Regions from separate parts of the Mesorhizobium sp. Pch-S genome, predicted to be linked through region 2. Evidence: riboswitches for the same ligand, from Rfam matches in the RefSeq annotation. Region 2 holds a riboswitch; the other holds the start of a gene.
What was found. A riboswitch is a leader RNA that binds a small molecule or an ion and turns the genes downstream of it on or off. The one in region 2 is predicted to bind cobalamin.
Positions count from the first base shown of each region.

Region 1: another riboswitch for cobalamin. It lies ahead of C1M53_RS23255 (aromatic ring-hydroxylating dioxygenase subunit alpha); the one in region 2 lies ahead of C1M53_RS23790 (DUF1636 family protein).

Region 1 is NZ_CP029562.1:4,961,667-4,969,646, reverse strand. Features, by position in the region: gene metH (methionine synthase) at 1-1,163, shown strand, start outside; cobalamin riboswitch at 1,231-1,436, shown strand; gene C1M53_RS23255 (aromatic ring-hydroxylating dioxygenase subunit alpha) at 1,551-2,798, shown strand; gene C1M53_RS23250 (hybrid-cluster NAD(P)-dependent oxidoreductase) at 2,809-3,909, shown strand; gene C1M53_RS23245 (hypothetical protein) at 3,906-4,184, shown strand; gene C1M53_RS23240 (aromatic ring-hydroxylating dioxygenase subunit alpha) at 4,239-5,468, shown strand; gene fdhA (formaldehyde dehydrogenase, glutathione-independent) at 5,506-6,696, shown strand; gene C1M53_RS23230 (GlxA family transcriptional regulator) at 6,816-7,790, shown strand; gene C1M53_RS23225 (hypothetical protein) at 7,959-7,980, shown strand, end outside.
Region 2 is NZ_CP029562.1:5,092,412-5,100,391, reverse strand. Features, by position in the region: gene C1M53_RS23815 (alpha/beta hydrolase) at 1-322, opposite strand, end outside; gene C1M53_RS23810 (GNAT family N-acetyltransferase) at 509-982, shown strand; gene C1M53_RS23805 (shikimate kinase) at 1,007-1,495, shown strand; gene C1M53_RS23800 (NmrA family NAD(P)-binding protein) at 1,542-2,435, opposite strand; gene C1M53_RS23795 (LysR family transcriptional regulator) at 2,545-3,459, shown strand; cobalamin riboswitch at 3,542-3,746, shown strand; gene C1M53_RS23790 (DUF1636 family protein) at 3,780-4,205, shown strand; gene cobW (cobalamin biosynthesis protein CobW) at 4,202-5,239, shown strand; gene cobN (cobaltochelatase subunit CobN) at 5,243-7,980, shown strand, end outside.

The DNA of each region.
Region 1 (7,980 bases), 130 kb from region 2:
AGAAGGGACAGGCCGTCTATGTCACCGATGCCAGCCGCGCGGTCGGCGTCGTTTCCAGCCTGCTCTCCCCCGACATGAAGGCCGGATATGTCGAGACGATCCAGGCAGAGTATCGCAAGGTGACAGAGGCGCATGAGCGCTCGGAACGCGAAAAGCAACGGCTGCCGCTGGCCAGGGCGCGCGCCAACGCCCACAAGGTCGATTGGACCGCTTACCAGCCGCCGAAGCCGTCTTTTCTTGGAACCCGGGTGTTCGAAAGCTGGGACCTGGCCGAACTCGCCCGCTACATCGACTGGACGCCCTTCTTCCAGACCTGGGAACTGAAGGGGCGCTATCCCAGGATCCTCGAGGACGAAAAGCAGGGGCCGGCGGCGCGGCAATTGTTCGACGACGCGCAGGCGATGCTGAAGAAGATCATCGACGAGAAGTGGTTCGCGCCGAAAGCCATTCTCGGCTTCTGGCCCGCCAACACGACAGGCGATGATATCCAGCTGTTTGCCGACGAGGCCCGGGACAGCGAGCTCGCCACCTTCTTCACGCTGCGCCAGCAGCTGAGCAAGCGCGACGGCAAACCGAATGTCGCGCTCTCGGATTTCGTGGCACCGCTGGACAGCGGCAAGCCGGACTATATCGGTGGTTTCGTGGTGACGGCGGGCATCGAGGAAGTGGCCATCGCCGAACGCTTTGAGCGCGCCAACGACGATTACAATTCGATCCTGGTCAAGGCACTGGCGGACCGTTTCGCCGAGGCCTTTGCCGAGCGCCTGCACGAGAAGGTGCGCAAGGAATATTGGGGTTATGCACCCGACGAGAACCTCGCGCCGGACGACCTGATCGGCGAGCCCTACCAGGGCATCCGCCCGGCCCCCGGCTATCCGGCCCAACCGGACCATACCGAGAAGGTGACGTTGTTCGATCTGCTGCAGGCGGAGGAGCGGATTGGGGTGCGCCTGACCGAGAGCATGGCGATGTGGCCCGGCTCGTCGGTTTCCGGCCTCTACCTCGCGCATCCCGAGAGCTATTATTTCGGCGTCGCCAAGGTCGAACGTGACCAGGTCGAGGACTATGCCAGGCGCAAGGACATGAGTGTCGCGGATGTCGAGCGCTGGCTTGGGCCGATCCTCAACTATGTGCCCTCGCCTCTTGCCGAGGCCGCCGAGTAATTCCGGCCTGTCGTCTTTGCACTGCGCCGATGTCGCTTTCGTCATCGCACCGGCGCGGCGTCCGTGATCAGATCGGCACGTTCAAGGTGCTCTCCGGCGAACCCCGCCGGAGGGATAATTGGGAAGCCGGTTTGACGCCGGCGCTGCCCCCGCAACGGTAGCGAAGCTTCTGTCTCGACGACAGACCACTGGGCGAAAGCCTGGGAAGGTGTCGAGACGGTCCACAAGGACAGCTTCGGAGCCCGGAAACCAGCCCTGGACTTTTTGGAACTCGACTGATCGCGGTGGGCGGTCAAGAGGCAGAAAGCCGTGCGCCGGTCAAAGACCGTCCAACATGGCCATCTACCCTCCATCACCACCAGTTCAGTCCTTTGACGAGGACAGGACATGGACGCACGTCATGAAATGCTGAAGCTCATCCGCGCGAGGCGCGATGGCTTCTCGCTGGAACAGCCCTTCTACACCGATCCGGATTTCTTCAAGCTCGACATGGAGCTGATCTGGTACCGCGACTGGCTGTTCGTCGGACATGATTGCGAGATCGCCAAGCCGGGCAGTTTCTTCACCGTCCAGATCGGCGCCTACCCGATCGTTCTGGTGCGTGACCGCGAGAACAAGATCCGCGCCTTCCACAATTCCTGCCGCCATCGCGGCAGCCGCGTCTGCACCGTCGACAAAGGCACCTCTGCCCGTCTGGTCTGCCCCTACCATCAGTGGACCTACGACCTCGACGGCAAGCTTCTGTTCGCCCGGCAGATGGCCGAAGGCTTCGACCGCAACGACTACGGGCTGAAGCCGGTCGCCTGCGAAAGCGCCGGCGGCTACATCTTCGTCTGCCTGGCCGACCAGCCGGCGGACTTCGCTCCCTTCCGCCAGATGATGGAGCCCTACTTCCTGCCGCATCGCCTGGCCGACGCCAAGATCGCCTTCGAAAGCACGATCGTCGAAAAGGGCAACTGGAAGCTGGTCTGGGAAAACAACCGCGAATGCTACCATTGCGCGGGTAACCATCCGGAGCTCTGCAAGACCTTCCCTGAAGCGCCGACCGTGACCGGCGTCAACGGTGTCGAGGATGACCCCGAGTTGCTGGAACACTGGGCACGCTGCGAAGCCGACGGGCTGCCTTCGCGCTTCGTCATCGATACGGCCGGTCAGTACCGCACGACACGGGCGCCACTGCTTCCACATGCGGTGAGCTACACCATGACCGGCCAGCGCGCCGTGCAGCGCAACCTGTCCGACGGTGTCGCCACCGACCGCATCGGCACCCTGATGCTCTACCACTATCCGACGACCTGGAACCACATACTGGGCGATCACGCGGTGACGTTCCGCGTTCTCCCGATCAGCGCCACCGAGACGGCGGTGACCACCAAATGGCTGGTGCACAAGGATGCCGTGGAAGGCGTCGACTACGACCTGCAGAACCTGATCCACGTCTGGACGCTGACCAATGACGAGGATCGCCGCATCGTCGAGGAGAACGCGTTCGGTATCAACTCGCCGGCCTACCAGCCGGGCCCGTATTCCGAATTGCATGAAGGCGGCGTGATCCAGTTCGTCGAATGGTATGCGCGCTTCATGGAGCCCCGGCTCACCGAGGGCGAAAGACCAGCGCTGCGCAGCGTCGCTTGAGGCCGCTCCAATGAACGCCGTTACGAGCATCCACCTCTATCGCCATCTCGACGAGATGGTGCCATGGGACGATCGCCTGCAGGTGCTGGAAGTGGCCGGCATCACCGACGAAGCGCCTGACGTGAAGACCTTCACCTTCCGCTCGGATGCGCAGACCTGGTTCCGCTACAAGCCGGGCCAGTTCATCACGCTGGAGTTGCCGACAGCCGACGGTCCGCTGATGCGCACCTATACGCTGGCCTCGTCCCCGTCGCGACCGCTCTCGATCTCCATAACCGTCAAGGCGCAGGCCGGCAGCATCGGCACGCGTTGGATGTTCGACAATCTCAAGCGCGGGTCGCGCATCAAGGCGCGCGGCCCGGCGGGCGATTTCTCGCACCACAACCATGCCGCAGCGAAGTATCTTTTCATTTCGGCGGGCTCCGGCATCACGCCGATGATGTCGATGCTGCGCTGGCTGAACGACTGCGCACCATGGACGGACATCGCCTTCGTCAACTGCGCCCGGCGGCCGGAAGAGATCATCTTCCGCAAGGAACTGGAGCTGCTCGGCGCCAACATGCCCGGCCTGTCGCTCGGTTTCATGATCGAGGAGCGGTCGAGCCGCGAAAGCTGGTTCGGCCATATGGGACGGATCGATGCCGTCAGGTTGCCGCTTTTGTCACCCGACTTCCACGAACGCGAGGTGTTCTGCTGCGGACCGGATCCGTTCATGCGCGCCGTGCGCACCATGCTGGAAGCCACCGGCTTCGACATGGCCCACTATCATCAGGAGAGTTTCGGCGCTCCGCCAGTGGAGGTGCCATCACCGGGAGCGGCGGAGGCGAACCCTGCACAACCTGCCGAGGCGGCACTCCCGGTCCGCTTCGCCAGTTCCGATGTCGATGGGCACTGTGTCCCCGGTCAGACAGTGCTTCAGGCCGCGCGTGCCAGCGGCGTTCGCATCTCGGCGGCCTGCGAGTTCGGCCTGTGCGGCACCTGTCGTGTCCGGAAGGTCTCGGGCAACGTGGAGATGAACCACAACGGCGGCATCCTCGATGAGGAGATCGCTGACGGCTACATCCTCGCCTGCTGCTCGAAACCGCTCACTCCACTGGAGATCGAGGCATGACCACCCGCGACGACGAAAAAATGGTCGCGACGCGACCGCATAAGGTCGACGCCAAGACGATGGCAGCGATCTCGCCGCTGCCGCCGCCGGAAGAAGTCTTTGCCGACTGGCTGATGTCCGTGCCGCCAGGCATCTGTCTCGAGATTGCCGCGCAACGACAGATCGAGCTGATCGATCGTCGTGGGTCACTCCACCCGGGCGTTGCGGTGCTTCGCAGTCTTCTGGCGGCTGTCGCCTGCTCGGACGACTGGCCCAGACCCGTTCCCAATCTTTGAAGATCAGACCCAACCCTACGCCAGCCCTCCCAAGCCAATGATGAGCAGCCAGCGATGAGCATCTTGCATCTTCAACAGACATCCGCCGCCGATGACAGGATCGGCGACCTGATCGCAGCGCACCGGCCGGGTCATGGCCTGGTCCGGCCGTTCTACATGGATCCCGCGATCTTCGAGCGCGACATGGAACGCCTGTTTCGCCGGCACTGGCATTGCCTGGCGCATGCGAGCGTCATTCCCAATGCAGGCGACTTCGAGCTGTTCCGGCTGGGCGACGAGCAGATCATCCTGACACGTGCCGCCGATGGCGCGATCCACGCGATGCTCAATGTGTGCCGGCATCGCGGCGCCGAGGTCTGCACCAAGCCGAAGGGCAACGCACGCTTCTTCGTCTGCCCGTACCACGCCTGGACCTACAGCAATGACGGCTCGCTGCGCGCCGCGCGGCTGATGCCGAAGGACTTCGACCGCAACGAACACGGGCTGAAGAAATTGCACGTTCGGGTCGCGTCCGGGCTCGTCTTCATCTCCTTCGCCGAGACGCCGCTCGACTTCGATCCGATCGAGCAATCACTGCGCACCAGTTGCGGCCAGTATGGCTGGGGCGAAGCGAAGGTGGCGCATCGCGAACTCTATCCGCTGCAGGCCAACTGGAAGCTGGCTGTCGAAAACTACGTCGAGTGTTATCATTGCGGACCGGCTCATCCCGAATATTCCCAGACCCATGCCCTGGAGCAGCCGCTCGAGATGATCGAGAAGCTCAACCAGGCAATGGAGGCGCGGACCTGCGCGCTGGGTATCGACGTGGTCAGCGGCGATCGCTGGCAGAACTCGGCAGCGGGTCAGGAGGCGATCCACACGTTCCGCTATGCACTCTATGACGGCGTCTCCACCGGCAGCCAGGACGGCAAGCCGATTGCGCCGCTGATGGGCCGGTTCAGCGAGTATGACGGCGGCGTCACCTCGATCCATCTCGGCGGCAGCACCTTCCTCGTCTGCTACCCCGATCATGGCATGATCTACCGCTTCATTCCGAAGACCGCCGATACATGCGAGATGGAGCTGATCTGGCTCGTGCGTGGCGACGCCGAGGAAGGCCGTGACTACGACCTGGAAAAGCTGACCTGGCTCTGGAAGGTCACCACCGAGGAGGACAAGAAGATCATCGAGCACACCGCGCGCGGCGTGCGCTCGCACTATTTCGTGCCCGGCCCGATCGCGCCGATGGAGAACAACGAGCTTCGCTACATCAACTGGTATCTGGAGGAGATCGCCCGTCCGTAGCGAATGACTCGGCTGGAAATCGAACAGGGAGGATAGGATGAGCAGGAACAGAGGCGTGGTCTATCTCGGCCCAGGCAGGGTCGAAGTCCAGGACATCGAGGATCCCAAATTCGCAGCCCCGGATGGCCGGCGCATCGAGCATGCGGTGATCCTCAAGGTGGTTTCGACCAACATCTGCGGGTCCGATCAGCACATGGTTCGCGGTCGCACCACGGCCGAGGCAGGCCTGGTACTCGGCCACGAGATCACCGGCGAGGTGATCGAAAAAGGCAGCGACGTCGAAATGCTCGAGGTCGGCGATATCGTCTCCGTGCCCTTCAACGTAGCCTGCGGACGTTGCCGCTGCTGCAAGGGACAGGACACGGGCGTGTGCCTGACCGTGAATCCGTCCCGCGCCGGCGGCGCGTATGGCTATGTCGACATGGGCGGCTGGATCGGTGGTCAGGCCCGCTACGTCATGGTGCCCTATGCCGACTTCAACCTGCTGAAGTTCCCCGATCGCGACCGTGCGATGGAAAAGATCCGCGATCTGACCATGCTGTCCGATATCCTGCCGACCGGCTTCCATGGCGCTGTCCGCGCCGGCGCCGGTGTCGGCTCAATCGTCTATGTTGCCGGAGCCGGACCGGTTGGCCTCGCCGCGGCCGCTTCGGCGCGAATCCTGGGTGCTGCCGTGGTCATGGTCGGCGACTTCAACAAGGAGCGGCTTGCCCATGCCGCCAGGGTGGGTTTCGAAGCCGTCGATCTTTCCAAAAGCGACAGGCTGGGCGACATGATCGCTGAAATCACCGGCTCCAACGAAGTCGATTGCGCGATCGACGCGGTCGGTTTCGAGGCCCGCGGCCATAGCGGCGGCGAGCAGCCGGCGATCGTGCTGAACCAAATGATGGAGATCACCCGTGCTGCCGGCTCGATCGGCATTCCCGGGCTCTATGTGACGGAAGACCCAGGTGCCGTCGACGCGGCTGCCAAGCACGGCAGCCTCTCGCTGCGTCTTGGACTCGGCTGGGCCAAGGCGCAATCCTTCCACACCGGGCAGACGCCGGTGCTCAAATACAATCGGCAATTGATGCAGGCCATCCTGCATGACCGCCTGCCGATCGCCGATATCGTCAACGCCAGGGTGATCTCGCTCGAGGACGCCGCGCGAGGCTACGAGAGCTTCGACCAGGGCGCGGCGGTCAAGTACGTGCTTGACCCGCATGGCGATATTTCGAAAGCTGCCTGATCGGTACGACCTAAAAATGTCGCAGCCTTGGCGCAGGCTTTGGGAGAACCGGTGGCCTGCGCCGCTTTCCGATGGGAACGGGAGGCTGCCGGATTGTGTTCGAGCCAGGAGATAGATCCATGAATTCCCCAGCAAAGCTGCGCGTGGGTTTTATCCTCGGCCGCTCCTTCACCCTGTCGGCCTTCGCGCTGTTCATCGACACGCTGCGGCTGGCAAGCGACGAACTCGACCGGTCGGGTCGCGTCAGCGCGGACTGGCATGTGCTGGCAAGTTCGAAGAACCCCGTGAAATCGAGCTGCGGCGTGCAGGTCGTTCCGACGTCCGGTTTCGTGGACCCGGCCCATTTCAGCCATATCGTGGTGGTCGGCGGACTGCTCAATGTGGAGGAGCCCGTCGATGCCGAGACGACGCGTTATCTGCGTCGCGCTGCAGCAGCAAACGTACCGCTCATTGGCCTGTGCACCGGCACGTTCATCCTGGCTGATGCCGGTCTCATGAAGAACCACGAGTGCTGTGTCAGCTGGCTCCATGCGCGCGACTTCCAGGACCGGTTTCCCGACCATGTCGTCCGCTCGGACAGGATCTTCCATCTCGACGAGAACCGTGGCTCGTGCGCCGGCGGCAGCAGCGCGGCCGACATGGCGGCGCTGATCGTGCGCAGCCACATCAGCGAGGATGCCGAACGCAACGCGCTGGAAGTCCTCCAGATCGACCACGCCCGCTCCCCCTTCCATCTGCAGGCGAGGCGCACATTTGCCGACGAAGCGGAGGACGTCCGTATCAAGGCGACGCTGCTGGCGATGGAGCAGCATATCAACGACCGCATCCCGATCACCCAACTGGCACGGCAAGTAGGCGTGAGCCGGCGCCAACTCGAGCGCCTTTTCAAGGAAAAGGCGGGAATGTCGCCAGCCAATGCCTACAAGCGCGTGCGGCTGATCCATGCCAAGGCGCTTGTCGCAAACACCGATGCTTCCATGCTGGAGATTGCCCTGGAAGCGGGATTCGAAAGTGCCTCGCACTTTGCCAGGACCTTCAAGAAGTTCCACGGCCAGAGCCCGTCGGAGCTGCGGACGGCAGCTATCCATATCTGACGGGCCATATCTGACAGGAAAGTCCGCGCGAAACCGCAATGGCGGGTTCACGGGATTTGTTGGCAGGGGCGCGAGAGCAGCCCGGACGCCGCTGTGGCATGCTTGGGATATCGCTCATGCCATCGGCAGGTCCGCCGATCGACCTGGTCAGCTGAAGGAAACAGATCAATGTTCCTGGACGATACGCGCT
Region 2 (7,980 bases):
GACCCACCTTGTCCATGAAGCCGGCAACATCGTCGGCGAGATTGGGATAGGTGATCGGCCGGTCGACGTCTGTAGTGCGGCCGTGTCCCTGGAATTCCAGTGCATAGACCTTGTGGGTCTTGGCCAGTGTCGGAATGATCTCCCCCATCGACGGAATGTTCATGTAGGCGCCATGCAGGACGACCAGCGGCTCGCCCTCGCCCGACACCTCGTAATACATCTTCATGCCGTTGACCTCGACACGATCGCCGACGGGTACGGACCCGGCAAACGCCGGAGTGCCGAGAAGAAAAGCTGCGGCTGCTAACAATGCGCGGAACATGAGGCTCTCCGTTTGTTGTCTCATGCGTTTTCGATAACGCTGCCTGTAAGACGAAGCAGCGTTTCACATTCCGACATGGCCAGACAAAATTTTCTTCTGGCGGCTGGCGACCAACGGCCACGCGATGGCACTCTCGTCATCTCTCCGAATCCTTGGCTTGCCATGACGCCAACCGAAAGACCGCCCATGCCGCTTGAAGTCGCCGCGCAATTTCGAACTGCTACTGCGACAGATGTGGCCTTGGTCCGCGACGTCGTGCGCGCGGCCTACTCGAAGTGGATCACGGTCATCGGACGCGAACCGAGCCCGATGAAGGCCGACTACGACGAGGCGCTGCAAAAGCACCAGTTCACCCTGCTCTATCTGGATACCGAGATCGCTGGTCTGATCGAGACCATCCAGGAAAACGATCATCTCTGGATCGAGAACGTCTGTGTGTTGCCGGCTCAGCAGGGAAAGGGGCTTGGCAAAAAACTGCTCGATCATGCAGAACAGCTGGCTCGCCAGGCGGGTCACAACGAAACCCGCCTGCTGACCAACGCCGCGTTCGAAGCCAACATCGCGCTCTATGAGCGCCTGGGCTATGTCATCACCGAACGCGAGCCGTACATGGAAGGCACCACGGTCTACATGCGCAAGCATCTCGCACTTCACCTGTGAATCTGTTCGCCATCCGAGCTCTCCATGAAACGCGTCCTGATCACCGGCATGTCCGGGACCGGCAAGTCAGCCACCATCCTGGAGCTGGCGAGACGTGGCCATGCGGCCTACGACCTCGATACGCCGGAGTGGTCACACTGGATCGATGCCGTCCCTGGTGACACGCTGACGCCTGGAGACGGCAAGGATTGGGTGTGGCAGCTGGACAAGGTTCGCACACTGCTTTGCCAACCGCGCGAAGAGACCCTCTTCATCAGCGGTTGTGCCGAGAATATGGACGAGCTTTTCCCGCTGATCGATACCGTCATCCTGCTCTCCGTGCCGGTCGAGACAGCCATGCAAAGGGTGTCGGCACGAACCCCTGACGGTTATGGTCACATCGAAGAGGAACAGCGCAAGATTGCCGAACTGATCGCCACGGTCGAGCCGCTGCTTCGGGAGTCTTCCGACCACGAAATCGATTCCAGAGGACCGGTCGAAAGCACCGCCGACCGTATCCTGGAGCTGGCCTAGCACCACCCGCTCCTTTCCGTGGAATTGGTCACCGGCTCGATCCGGATCACGACAGCGATAAATCTTGCGGATCGACGACCGCGAGCTCTTCGAAATATCGCCGCAGCGTACTGGGTTCGCGTCCAAGAATGGCACGCAGGGTCAGGCTGTTTCCGGCAGAGCCGAATTCCGTGTAGGACTCAAATACGCGTGCGAGTTGCGCCAGCGCATCGCCTTCGAAAGGCGGTTTGGCGACGGCCGCCCACGCCTCGAAGCTGAGTTCCACCGGCTCGATCACCCGCCCAAGCAAGGCACTCATCAAGGCGGCAATCTCGATGCGATTGTGCATCCCATCGGCGGCAAGCTCGAAAGAGCCATAGGCAAGCTGATCCTCAGTCAATGCCTTGGCCGCAACTTCGGCGACGTCGCGGTAATCGACGCGCGCCAGCCGCGCGGTGTTCGAAAAAGGTTCCGCGAAGACACCGTTGCGGACCACGGCCTGCCAGGCCGGGGCGATGTTCTGGAACAACGTTGCCGGGTAGAGGATGGTGTAGTCCAACCTGGAGCGCAGCAACGCCTCCTCCACCGGCAGTTTGCTGGCATGATTGGCCAGCCCGTTGGCTGGGTGGATGACGGACGAAAACACGAACTTGCCAACTCCCGCGCGCTTCGCCGCATCAACCATGGCAATACCAAGTGCTGGTTCGTCCGCCACGAAGGGCGGGCCGACATGGTAGACCCCGTCTATTCCCTTGAGCGCGCCGTCGAGGCTTCCGGCATCGCGCAGGTCGCCATGCACGATTTCCGATGCGCCGTTGCCCCGTGCCGCTCGTGCAGCCGCTGCGTTGCGCACCAGCGCCCGCACAATGAAACCACGCCGGGCAAGCTCGGCGGCGACATAGCCACCGCTACGGCCGGAAGCGCCCACCACGAGCACGGTTTTCCCGTTCAGATCAGACATCGGTTTACCTCAGGTTTTGGAACCATATGCCTGTGAAGATCGGTCTCTCGTTTGCCGGTTGGTAGGCCGGTCATCTGTGATACGGTCTCCCGAAAATCGGAGAGCCAGCATGGATCGGTTTGATGACGTCGAAGCGTTCCTCGCGATCGTCGAACGGGGCAACCTGTCAGCCGCCGCCCGCCATCTCGGCCGTTCGCTGCAGGCGGTCAGTCGTTCGCTGGCCACTCTTGAAAGGAGTGTCGGCGTGGAGCTAGTTCGCCGCACCACGCACAAGGCGCAGCCCACGGAAGCCGGGCATGACTTCTACCGCCGGGTGAAACCGGCGTTTCTGGAAATTGTCGAAGCCAGGATCGAAGCCGGGAACCGCAGCGCCGAACCTTCCGGGTTGCTCAAGGTCGGAGCACCGGAACTGTTCGGACATCGCTATCTTGTCCCGATCCTCGCGCGTTTCATGGAAATGCACCCCAGGCTGGAGATCGAACTCAATCTTTCGAACCGCTTCGTCGACCTTGCCGAGGAAGGGCTGGACCTCGCCATCCGTATCGGCGAACTGCCGGATTCGGACTTGAAGGCGCGCCGGCTCGGCATCATGCGCCGGGTCGTTTTCGGCGCGCCGTCCTATTTCGAAAAACGCGGGCGCCCCTCCCATCCGCGAGACCTGGCCGAACATCACTGTGTTTTCCGCAACACGGATCGCGATGCCGGTGCCTGGCAATTCCAGGAAGGCGGCAGGCCATTGACCGTGAAGGTCGGTGGGCGGCTGCATCTCGACAACGCGGCTGCGAGCCACGCAGCAATCGCCATTGGCCTCGGCATAGGCCGCGTGCCGCTCTGGCAGATCCAGGATCTTGTCGACAGCGGCACAGTCGAGGTGATTCTGGAGGAGTTCGAACAGCCGGCGGTTCCGGTCCACATCGTCTGGCCGGCCGCCCGCCTGCCGCTTGCCAAGACGCGTCTTTTCATCGACTTCCTGGCAGCCAATCTGCACATTCAAAGGCGAGAACGGGATTGTATAGTGGCTTGACGTCGGCTCGGTGGCCCAAGCCACCATCACGCTTGCGACGCGATCCGCCGTTGCGGCGCGTTGACAGCGCCACCCGCCCAAGCCTAAATCCGGCAAAGACGGTCTCCTCCCTTCACGGGGAGGAGCGAAGAGGGAATGCGGTGCGGGGCAAAAGCCTCAAGTCCGCGGCTGTCCCCGCAACTGTGAGCGGCGAGCCAAGGCCGAGAGCCACTGGGGTTTTCCCGGGAAGGCGGCACCGAGGCACCGACCCGCGAGCCAGGAGACCTGCCGTCTGACCAGAATCCCAACGCCTGGCGGGTGTCCCGGGCAAGGAGCCTGATTTGGATCACGACGATAATTTCTCGGCCGGGACGACGACAGCGGATGTGGAAACCGCGCCCGTTACCGTCATCGTCTGCTCGTCCTGTCGGGATGAGAACGGCTCTGATGCCCATCCCCGTGCCGGCGCTCTGCTGGCCGAAGCCACCCGCGCCGCAGCTCGTGACCGCCACTCCATTGAAGTGCGAACAGTCGAGTGCCTCGGGAACTGCAAGCGCCGGCTTTCGGCGGCACTGCTGCGCAACGACTGCTGGAGCTATGTCTTTGGTGACCTGACAGTCGGATCGGGTTCCGACCTCGTCGCCGGAGCAGAACTTTTCGCGACATCGCAGGACGGCCTCATTCCATGGCGAGGCCGCCCTGACTCCCTGAAGCGCGGCCTCGTCGCGCGCATCCCTCCCCTCGCTGTTTTGAAGGACCAGATATGACCGCTTCCGTTTCCCGCGTCCCCTGCACCGTCGTCACCGGCTTCCTCGGCGCCGGCAAGACAACGCTGATCCGCAACATCCTCGAAAACGCCAAAGGCAAGCGGCTGGCCCTCATCGTCAACGAATTCGGTGACGTCGGCGTCGACGGCGAGATCCTCAAGGGCTGCGGTGTCGACACCTGCCCTGAGGAAAACATCGTCGAACTCGCCAATGGCTGCATCTGCTGCACGGTCGCCGACGACTTCGTACCGGCGCTCGACCAGATCCTGGCACGCACGCCGAAGGTTGACCACATCCTGATCGAGACCTCCGGCCTCGCACTGCCGAAGCCACTGGTGCAGGCCTTCCAGTGGCCGACGGTCAAGAACCGCGTCACCGTGGATGGTGTCGTCGCCGTGGTCGACGGCCCGGCACTTGCCGAAGGACGCGTAGCCTCGGACATGGACGCGCTCGCCGCCCAGCGTGCCGCAGACGACTCACTCGACCACGACGATCCGGTCGAGGAAGTGTTCGAGGATCAGGTCGCCTGCGCCGACCTGATCATTCTCTCCAAGAACGATCTGCTGGACGAGGCCGGTGCGGCTCGGGCCAATGCCGTGCTGAACGAACATATCGCACGCGCGGTCAAGGTGGTGCCGACCGCACAGGGCAAGGTCGATCCGTCAGTACTGCTCGGCCTCGGCCTCGCCGTCGAGGATGACATTGAAAACCGCAAGAGCCATCATGATGGCATGGGTGACCACGAGCATGACGATTTCGACACCTTCGTGGTCGAAATCCCCGCTGTTGCCAATCCGGAGGATCTCGCTCGCCGTGTCGCGGAGGCCGCGGACAGGGAAAACGTGCTGCGCGTAAAGGGTTTCGTCGAGGTCGACGCCAAGCCGATGCGTCTGCTGCTGCAGGCTGTGGGGCCACGCGTGAACCACTATTACGATCGCGCCTGGACGGCTGAGGACGACCGCCGCTCGCGGCTGGTCGTGATCGGGCTGAAGGGTCTCGACCGCCCGGCCATCGAGAAGATCCTGGTAGGATAAACCTTGCACATCCTGACCACCACCTCCGCCTCGCTCGACGATATCGCCGAGCCGGTCGATCTGCGCCAGCAGCCGGCGGAGATGGTGGCGCTGTCTTTCACCGACAGCGATCTGGCCGGATTGGCGTCCGCCTGGCAGGCGGATGCCGAAACCCTGCCCTCGATGCGGCTGGCGGCGCTGCGCGACCTTCGCCACCCGATGTCCGTCGATCTGTGGATCGACAGCGTCGCACGGCACGCCAAGGTGATCCTGGTACGAATCCTGGGCGGCTACGACTGGTGGCGCTACGGCTGCGACCAGCTTGCCGCGACAGCCCGCGCCAGGGGCATCAAGCTGGCGCTGCTGCCCGGCGAATCCCATGACGAAGATCCGCGCCTCACGGAAGCCTCCACTCTGCCTGCCGAAGAGCTTGGCGCCTTGCTTGCCTATTTTCGCCAGGGTGGACCGGCCAACATGTCTGCGCTGGTCAATCAGCTGGCTCGGCTTTGCGGCCACGACCGGGTTGTCGCCCAACCGGTCGAACTGCCCAAGGCGGGGTTTTATCAGCCGGGCGTCGGTGTCGTCGACGCGCCTCCTCCGACGTTCACCAGCAAACCCGCCGTCCCCGTCCTCTTTTATCGTTCAATGCTGCTCGCGGCCGATGCTGCCCCCATCGATGCCTTGGCCGCAGCGCTTGAAGTGCGCGACGTCATGGCCGTGCCCATCTTCGTGCCCAGTCTGAAAGACCAGGCGGCTCTGGGGTTCGTCGAAAAGGCGTTCAGCACTCTGAACCCTGCCGCCATCGTCACCGCCACCGCCTTTGCTTCCGGTGCTGAACCTGGGGCCGAAACCCTGTTCGACCGTGCCGGCGTGCCGGTGTTCCAGGTCATTGTCGCCACGACGCGCCGCGACGCCTGGGAGACCAACCAGCGCGGCCTGGCACCGGCCGATCTTGCCATGCATGTCGTACTGCCGGAACTGGATGGCCGCATCCTGGCCGGCGCGATCTCCTTCAAGGCCGAACTGGGAGCAGATACCGAGCTCGCCTTCCGTGCTTTCGCCAACAGGCCGGAGCCCGACCGCGTCGAGCGTGTCGCCGATCGCATCGCCGCGCATATCCGGCTTCAGCGAGCGGCCCCGGCCGAACGGCGTCTTGCCATCCTTGTTCCCGACTATCCGAGCGCTCCGGGTCGTACCGGCTATGCCGTCGGGCTTGACGTGCCCTCCTCCGTGCTCGCCATGCTGCATGACCTTAACGATGCCGGCTATTTCGTTGAGAAGATTCCTGAATCCCCACGCCGGCTGCTCGACCTTCTGGAAGAGGCCGGCCAGCGCCTGGCGGCCAACGACTACGCCGCGCTTTCCAGTGACCTGCCGGCAGATGCGCGCCAGACCGTATCCGACGCCTGGGGCGAAGCCGGCGGATCCCATTTCCCGTTTCGCGCCGCGACGTTCGGCAATGTCACCGTGGCTCTGGCACCGGATCGCGGCCGTTCCGCCGACCGCCGCGCCGACTATCACGATCCAACGCTGCCGCCGCGCCACGAGTTGGTCGCCTTTGGACTCTGGCTTCAGAAATCACTTGGGGTCCATGCGATCATCCATGTCGGCGCGCACGGCACGCTGGAGTGGCTGCCCGGCAAGACCGTTGCCCTCGGTCCGAACTGCTTCCCGGAAATCGTCACCGGCGCGCTGCCGGTGATCTATCCGTTCATTGTCTCCAATCCCGGCGAAGCCGCGCAAGCCAAGCGCCGCATCGCCGCGGTTACACTCGGTCATCTGCCACCGCCTCTGACCGACGCCGGCCTGGATGATCACCAGCAGGAGCTGGAACGACTGGTCGATGAATACGCCCAGGCGGATGGGCTCGACCGCCGCCGGCGCGACCGGTTGGCCAGGCTGATCGTCGAAACTGCCGCGAAAACCGGCCTAGCATCGGAGGCCGGTGTGGCCAAAACCGACGCCCCCGATGAAGCGCTGCGCCGCATCGACGCCTGGCTCTGCGATCTCAAGGATTTTGCGGTCAAGGACGGGCTGCACGTCTATGGCCGCTCCGTGGACGGCGAAGCCGACCCTTTGCGCCTGCAAAGCGCGACCAACGAAAAGGCGGCACTGCTCGCGGCCCTCGATGGCCGCCATGTCGCCGCAGGCCCGGCGGGCGCACCTGCCCGCGGCCGCACCGACGTCCTGCCCACCGGCAGGAACCTGTTCACTGCCGACCCGCGCACCATGCCGACGCCGACCGCTTTCGATCTCGGCAAGGCAGCTGCCGACGAGATCGTGGTTAGCTACATGCAGGGCCATGGCGACTGGCCGCGTGCTCTGGTCATAGACCTGTGGGGATCCGCGTCCCTGCGCACGGGTGGCGAGGAGATCGCGCAGGGCCTGGCGTTGATGGGATGCCGGCCGCAATGGGATGCCGCCACCGGTCGCGTCACCGGGATCGAAGTGTTGCCGCCGGCCACGCTCGGACGGCCACGTGTCGACGTCACTTGGCGCATCTCCGGCCTGTTTCGCGACATGTTCCCAACCCAGATTGCCCTGATCGATGCGGCAGCACGCGCTGTCGCCCAGCGAGACGAGGACGACAGCGAGAACCCGCTCGCGGCGGCAACGCGTGCAGCAGGCCGGGTCGAACCGCGCATCTTCGGCTCCTCGCCAGGCACCTATGGCGCCGGCCTGGAGGCGATGCTTGCCAGCGGCGAATGGCGTCGCCGCGAGGAGCTTGGCCGAGCCTATCTTGAAGCCGCCTCGCACGCTTA